Linked DNA regions of Candidatus Thiodictyon syntrophicum. The protein of the gene in region 1 interacts with the protein of each later gene in a pairwise test. Links are inferred from orthologs where the notes say so. Each region holds a gene or a part of one and is shown in the gene's direction. Other genes may lie near its edges. The genes, in order: dnaE and dnaQ.

What was found.
Region 2: the proteins of dnaE (region 1) and dnaQ interact in binary tests that used the Escherichia coli proteins (3 or more experiments, as listed by UniProt). The link is inferred for Candidatus Thiodictyon syntrophicum from one-to-one orthologs.

What each region holds. Positions count from the first base shown.
Region 1 is NZ_CP020370.1:1,390,066-1,394,485, reverse strand. Bases 120-4,231 are described here. They hold dnaE (DNA polymerase III subunit alpha), read left to right. Parts: upstream 120-422; coding sequence 423-4,031; downstream 4,032-4,231. Other genes in these bases: THSYN_RS35705 (DUF4351 domain-containing protein), read left to right, coding at 4,122-4,231. Outside these bases: more of THSYN_RS35705, read left to right, coding at 4,232-4,364; THSYN_RS06035 (SEC-C metal-binding domain-containing protein), read left to right, coding at 4,378-4,420. UniProt on the Escherichia coli protein: DNA polymerase III is a complex, multichain enzyme responsible for most of the replicative synthesis in bacteria. This DNA polymerase also exhibits 3' to 5' exonuclease activity. The alpha chain is the DNA polymerase catalytic subunit.
Region 2 is NZ_CP020370.1:4,850,563-4,853,834, reverse strand. Bases 264-3,227 are described here. They hold dnaQ (DNA polymerase III subunit epsilon), read left to right. Parts: upstream 264-1,363; coding sequence 1,364-2,092; downstream 2,093-3,227. Other genes in these bases: brxL (protease Lon-related BREX system protein BrxL), read right to left, coding at 2,114-3,227; rnhA (ribonuclease HI), read left to right, coding at 921-1,352; THSYN_RS20485 (methyltransferase domain-containing protein), read left to right, coding at 264-928. Also shown: more of THSYN_RS20485, read left to right, coding at 122-263; more of brxL, read right to left, coding at 3,228-3,272. UniProt on the Escherichia coli protein: DNA polymerase III is a complex, multichain enzyme responsible for most of the replicative synthesis in bacteria. The epsilon subunit contain the editing function and is a proofreading 3'-5' exonuclease.

The sequences.
Region 1 (4,420 bases):
ATCCCAGCGCGTAGCCTGGATGGAGCGCAGCGCAATCCGTATCCACAGTCGCCGCCAGCGTGTGTCCGCACGGCCTGCCACCGGCATCCTCAGCCCCGCAGGGGCGTTACATACCAGCCCAGGGCAGCGCCCTGGGTTGGGCGCAGGATGAGGTTTAGCCCTGAAAGGGCGTGACATAGGGCCGCACCCGGTGACGGTTGAGCCCTGATGGATGTCACGCCCCTTCAGGGCTGGACCTCAGAAACCGCGCCACCCAGGGCGTTGCCCTGGGCTGGTATGTTGCGCCCCTTCGGGGCTTGCCCTCGCGCCGGGCGGACGCCCGGCGCTCCCAGGATCCCCGCAGCGACCCGCACGCCGCCCCCGCCGACTTGGTAGACTCCCGCCCCCGACGCCCGCCATCCAACACCACAGCCGAGCCCGCCATGGACCCCCGCTTCATCCACCTGCACCTGCACACGGAATACTCCCTGGTCGACGGACTGGTGGGGGTCAAGCCCCTGGTCAAGGCGGCGCGCAAGGCCGGGATGCCGGCCGTGGCGATCACCGATCAGTGCAATTTTTTCGCCCTGGTACGCTTCTACAAGGCGGCACTGGGGGCCGGGATCAAGCCGATCGCGGGGGCGGACCTGTGGGTGAAGAACCCCGCGGACCCCAACAAGCCGCACCGCCTGGTGCTGCTGGTGCAGGACAAACAGGGCTACGGCAATCTCACCCGGCTGATTTCGCGCGCCTATGTCGAGGGGCAGCACTTAGGCGTGCCCCAGGTGGAGCGCGACTGGATCGCGGCGGCGCCACACGGGCTGATCGCGCTCTCCGGCGGGCCCCAGGGCGATGTCGCCTCCGCCCTGCTGGCGGGTAACCGCACGGGGGCCGAGTACCTGCTGGACCAGTGGCTCACGGTCTTCGGCGACCGCTATTACCTGGAGCTGATCCGCACCGGGCGGGAGCAGGAGGCGGAACTGGTGGAGCAGTGCGTCGATCTCGCGCTGGCCCGGGGCGTGCCGGTGGTGGCGACCAACGACGTGCGCTTCCTCGCCCGCGAGGACTTCGAGGCCCACGAGGTGCGGGTCTGCATCCACGAGGGCCGCACCCTGGACGACCCCAGGCGCCCGCGTGTCTTCAGCGAGGAGCAATACCTGCGCACCCCCGCCGAGATGGTCGAGCTGTTCGCCGACTGCCCGGAGGCCCTGGAAAACTCGGTGGAGATCGCCAAGCGCTGCAACCTGGAGTTGGAACTGGGCAAGAACTACCTGCCCGACTTCCCGGTGCCGGCGGGGCTGACCATCGATGAGTTCTTCCGCGCCGAGTCCGAGGCGGGTCTCAAGCGCCGCTTTGAACGCGGCCTGTTGCGGGCGGCCGCCGATCATCCGGACCGCCGCCGACTCTACACGGAGCGCCTGGACCTGGAACTCGGGGTCATCTGCCAGATGGGCTTTCCCGGCTATTTCCTGATCGTGGCGGACTTCATCGCCTGGGCCAAGCGCAACGGCATCCCGGTCGGCCCCGGCCGCGGTTCCGGTGCCGGCTCGCTGGTCGCCTACGCACTCGGGATCACGGACCTTGACCCCATCCAGCACGATCTCCTGTTCGAGCGCTTTCTGAATCCCGAACGCGTCTCCATGCCCGACTTCGACATCGACTTCTGCATGGAGGGCCGCGACCGGGTGATCGACTATGTGGCCGACCGCTATGGGCGCGAGGCGGTGTCCCAGATCATCACCTTCGGCACCATGGCGGCCAAGGCGGTGGTGCGCGACGTGGGCCGGGTCATGGGCCACCCCTATGGCTTCTGCGACCGGGTGGCCAAGATGGTCCCCTTCGAGCTCGGCATGACGCTGGAGAAGGCGCTGGAAGACAACCCGGATCTCAAGGCCGCCTATGAGGACGACGAGGAGGTCCACAACCTCATCGACATGGGGCGCAAGCTCGAGGGCTGTACCCGCAACGCCGGCAAGCACGCCGGGGGCGTGGTCATCGCCCCCACCCGCCTCACCGACTTCGCGCCGCTGTATTGCGAACCGGGCGGGGACAACCTGGTCACCCAATTCGACAAGGACGACGTGGAGTCCGTAGGCCTGGTGAAATTCGACTTCCTGGGGCTGCGCACCCTCACCATCATCGACTGGGCGCTCAAGACCATCAACGCCCACCGGCCGGCGGGCCTGGAGCCCATCGACATCGAGCAGATCGACCCGGCGGACCCGGAGGCCTTCGCATTGCTCAAGCGCTGCGAGACCACCGCCGTCTTCCAGCTCGAATCGCGCGGCATGAAGGAGCTGATCAAGAAGCTCCAGCCCGACTCGTTCGGCGACATTACGGCCCTGGTCGCCCTGTTTCGCCCCGGACCACTGCAGTCCGGCATGGTGGACGACTTCATCAACCGCAAGCACGGTCGCGCCGATGTCGCCTATCCGCACCCGGACCTGGAACCGGTATTGGCGCCCACCTACGGCATCATCCTCTACCAGGAGCAGGTGATGCAGATCGCCCAAGTCCTGTCCGGCTATTCGCTGGGCGGGGCGGACCTGCTGCGCCGCGCCATGGGCAAGAAGAAGGCCGAGGAGATGGCCAAGCAGCGCGTCGGCTTCCAGGAGGGGGCCGAACAGCGCGGGGTGGACCGTGGGATTGCCGCGCACATCTTCGACCTGATGGAGAAGTTCGCCGGTTACGGGTTCAATAAGTCACATAGCGCCGCCTATGCCCTGGTCAGCTATCAGACCCTGTGGCTCAAGACCCACTATCCGGCCGCCTTCATGGCCGCGGTGCTCTCCGCGGATATGGACAATACCGATAAGGTGGTCACGCTCATCGAGGAATGCCGCCAGATGAAACTGGCGGTGAAGCCACCGGCGGTCAATCACTCCGAATACCGCTTCACCATCGCCGGTGACGACACCGTGGTCTATGGGCTGGGGGCCATCAAGGGGGTCGGCGAGGGGGCGATCGAGGCCATGCTGGAGGCGCGGCGCACCGGCGGCCCCTTCCGCGATCTCTGGGAGTTCTGTCGCCGCATCGACCTGCACAAGGCCAACCGCCGGGTGCTGGAGGGGATGATCCGTGCCGGGGCACTCGACGGGCTGGCCCCCAACCGCGCCACCCTGATGGCCCAGTTGCCGCTGGCACTGAAGTTCGCCGAGCAGCACCGCGCGACCCAGGCGGCCGGTCAATTCGACCTGTTCGGCGGCCTGCTCGACAGCGGCGGGCCCACCGCCGCCGCGCCGGACCCGCAGATCGCCGCTGAAACCCGCGAGGACTGGGACGACGAACAGCGCCTGGCCGGCGAACGCGAGACCCTGGGCCTCTATCTGACCGGCCACCCGATCGACCGCTACACCGGCGAGATCGACGCCATGGTGGGGGCCGCCAACCGTATCGCGCGTCTCAAGGAAACCGAGCGCGACCCCGCGGAGGCCGAGAACCGCTGGGACAACAAGCGGCGCGAGCGCGACCGGCGCACCATCGCCGGGCTGGTGGTGAGCGTGCGCCCCGGCAAGACGCAGCGCGGGCGCATGTGCTCGGTGCTCTTGGACGACCGCACCGGGCGTATCGAGGTGACGGTCTTCTCCGAACTGTACGAGACGACGCGCAGCCTGCTGATCCCGGATCAGATGATCACCGTCACCGGCTCCCTGAGCTTCGACGACTTCCGCAACGACTGGACCTTCCGCGCCGAGGACGTGCGCACCTTCGAGCAGGCGCGCGAGTCACAGGCCGACCACCTGGCCCTGACCCTGGGGACCGCCCCCGGCCCTGTCTGCGATCTGGAACTGGTCGAACAGATCAAAACGATCCTGGAACCCTTCCGCGGCGGCGATTCGCGCATCCTCCTCGACTATCAACGCGCCGGGGTGCGCGCGCGGCTGCTATGCGGCGACGCCTGGCGCGTGCAGCCGCGCGATGCGCTCTTGAAGCAACTGCGCCGCCTGCTCGGCAACGAGGCGGTGAGCGTCTGCTACCAGCGCGGGACCCTGCCGGCGATGCCGGCGGAGCCCGAACGGCCGCGGGCGGCGCGATTGACGGTGGTCAGGTAGGGCCGACGTTCGGCGCACACCCTGGAGTCCAAGGCTTCAGCCTTGGGCGCCTACGGGGTACAGCAAGGCGAAGGCAAGCTGCTGCGCCGCGTGCTGACCCGCCGCTTCGGCCCGTTGCCCTCATGGGCCGAACAACGCCTGGAGCAAGCCGGCGAGACGCAGCTTGAGGCGTGGGCCGACCGGGTGCTTGAGTGCCGGAGCCTTGAGGAGGTATTAGTGGGAGTGAGGGCTTGTCTGCTCGACAAGGACAGCCAAAATTCAGCCTTGATCAAGATTCCGGCCGTAGGGTGGACAAGCGATAGCCCAGTCCACCGAATTCCGCGCCGCCACTAACCGGAGGTTTATTATGGGAGGTTTTGCCGATGCCCTCTCGAAATTCGCACAACCGC
Region 2 (3,272 bases), 3.5 Mb from region 1 along the record:
GGGACCTGCGAGCGCCGGTGCGCCGTGGTCTTGCGCCTGACGTTGGGGGGCGCCGGCGCGGGCCGGGTTCGCGCGCTTGCGGCCCCTTCACGTTTTACCGCGCCCTCATAGAGGCAATTGAATGACCGGTTGCAGAGGCCCAGGCTCTTCCTTCGCAAGTCTCGAGCACTGGTACCGCACGCCCCTTGGCCGGGAGGTGGCGGCCAGGGAGGGGGACTGCCTGATGGAACTGCTCCACGATACCTTCGGCTACTACCTGGTGCAGATCGGCGTCGGCGCCTGCTTCCCTGAGGTCTTGGCGGCGAGCCGCATCCGCCATCGGGTGCTGGTGCCCGCCCAGTTGCCGAACGGACCGCACGGCCTGGAAGTCGTGGCGAATCCGCAGGCGCTGCCGCTGGCCGCCGACGCCGTCGATGCGATACTGCTGCCCCACACCCTGGACTTCGCGGCGGACCCGCGGCTGGTGTTGCGCGAGGTGGAGCGGGTGCTGATCGCCGAGGGGCGTGTGATCATCCTGGGGTTCAATGCGCTCAGCAGTTGGGGCCTGCTGCGGTTGCTGTACCGGTCGCGCCGGCGCGTGCCCTGGTGCGGGCGCTTTCTTACCACGTACCGGGTCGAAGACTGGTTGTCACTCTTGGGGTTCGATGTGGAAGTGCGCAAACAACTCATGTTCAGGCCGCCCATGCGCGGCGCCCAGGGGCGCCGCCTGGCGGTGCTCGATGCCCTCGGGCGGGGGTTGTGGCCGGCCCTGGGTGGTGTCTACGCGATCAAGGCGGTGAAGCGTGTCTCTACCCTGACCCCGTTGCGGCCGTCGTGGAGCGCCCGCCACGCGCTGCTGGCCGGCGGGGCGATGGAGCCGAGCACCCGCCAGGGTCTGTCGGGGGCCGGCCGGGGCGGCCCTTGTGCCCGCGGTGGTTACGATGTCTGAGCCGGTTCTGGCCTTTACCGACGGCGCCTGCAAGGGTAACCCCGGGCCCGGGGGCTGGGGCGTCCTGCTGCGCTACGGTGCGATCGAGAAGGAACTGTGCGGGGGCGAGCGTGCGACCACCAACAACCGCATGGAACTCATGGCCGTGATCGCCGCGCTGGAGTCGCTCAAGCGGCCAACCTGCATCAAGGTCACCACCGACTCCCAGTATGTCAAACGCGGCGTGACCGAGTGGATGACCAACTGGAAACGCAACGGCTGGCTCACCGCCGGGCGCCAGCCGGTCAAGAACCGGGACCTCTGGGAGCGGCTCGACGGCGCCCTGACCCCCCACCAGGTCAGTTGGCACTGGGTCAAGGGCCACGCCGGTCACGCCGAGAACGAGCGCGCCGACCGCCTGGCCAACCAGGGCATCCCGCGCTGAGAGGCTGAACTATGCGTCAGATCGTCCTGGATACCGAGACCACTGGGTTGGACCCCCGGGAAGGCCACCGCCTGATCGAGATCGGGTGTATCGAGCTGATCGATCGCCGGCTGACCCGCAACAATTTCCACCAATATCTTCAACCGGATCGGGAGATCGACGCCGCGGCGGTGGAAGTCCATGGAATCACCAACGAGTCGCTGCGCGACAAGCCCCGCTTTGCGGAGATTGCCGAGGCCTTCCTGGAGTATGTGACGGGGGCCGAGCTGATCATCCACAACGCCGCCTTCGACTGCGGCTTTATCGACAGCGAACTCAAGCGCTGGCGCGACGACGGGGCGCGAATCAATGCCCTGTGCGCGGTCACCGACACCCTGGCGCTGGCGCGCCGCCTGCACCCCGGCCAACGCAACAGCCTGGACGCGCTGTGCAAGCGCTACAGTGTGGACAATTCCCACCGGGACCTGCATGGCGCGCTGCTCGACGCTGAGATCCTGGCCGACGTCTATCTGGCCATGACCGGCGGGCAGGTGGTCATGCATCTGGGCGGGGAGCCGCAGTTCGAGCCCGGGGGCCGCAAGGCCGTGACGCAACGCGGGCGTTTGGACCCGCTGCGACCGCGGCTGCGGGTGGTGGCGGCCGATGCCCAGGCCCAGACCGCCCACGGCGCCCGCCTGGCTGCCATCGACAGGGCGAGTAGCGAGGGGTGTCTGTGGCTGGCGGAGGAACCGGTCGGTTAGTGAACCGTTCCTTTGCGCTACCTACTCCACCCCCAACGCCTTGAACGCCGCATCCACCGGGTCCGCGTAGAACGAGGTCTGAAACTTGGCGAACAGCTCGCCGGGGATGGTCGCGATGTCGCGTACGCTCGCCATCGGCAACAGGAGCCGCTTGGCGCCGGAGTCGAAGGCGACTTGCAGGCACTCGGCCAGGTTCTCCACGGGGATCAAGCTCCCGCCCAGGCTCATGTCGCCGAGGACGACCAGTTGCCCTTGCAGCGGCTTCTGCATGATCCCCGAGCACAAGGCGACGAAGCTCGGCAAAGTCATCGCCCTGGTGGCCCCCGTGTTGTGCAACTCGACGACATGCAGGTGATAGTCGTGATCGCCGGCCCTTGCCAGTCCACTGACCCGGCTGAGATTCGCCTTGAAGTAGTCGAACGCGACCTTCACCGCCTCCTTGGCCCCGCTGTTCGATCCCAGGCCGGACACATTGAACCGGCCGTTGCCGGCCGTGGTCTGGGTCTCCAGTCGGTAGAGACCCAGATGACCGCTGGCGCCGGTAGCCACGGTATGCAGCACGCCCGGATTGAGCGGGCCATCCGGAATCAGCTTGTCGCCCCCTTGCTCCGGTACGCTGACGAATCGCTCGTCGCGCGTCTCCTGGTCGATGTAGGAGAAGTGCACATCGAAGAACTCCATGCCGCCGATCTTCTTGAGCTGCTCCTTCACCCGGCGGCGCGCCTCCAGCGCGTACTCCAGGCAGCGGCGCACCGCCTCCTTGTCGTAGGCCCCGTGGGGATAGAGCAGCTTGAGCAGGCCCGAGACGGTGCGCCGCACGGCGATGGTGTCGCGCTGATTCAGGTTGTTGCCGAGCTTGAAATACCGGTCGATGGCATCGGAAAAGTTGCGCTTGCGCATCTCACGCATGAACTCGGCCAGGTAGTCGGTGATCAGCCCGTACTGATTGGTGAAAAACTCCGGGCGCATCTTCGGGACTTCCCAGCCGGGGATGTAGGCATGGAAACGGTCGAAGAAGGCGGAGTCGATCATCGACTCCGGGAATGGCGCCAGCAGGTGGCTGGTCTTCACCAGGGTGTCCACCGGCTGGTTGAGGTTGCCCACGAACACCATGCTCGCCGAGGCCTGGATGGCATCGCGCCCGCGGGCGAAGGACCCCGAGGCCATGAAGTCCTTCATG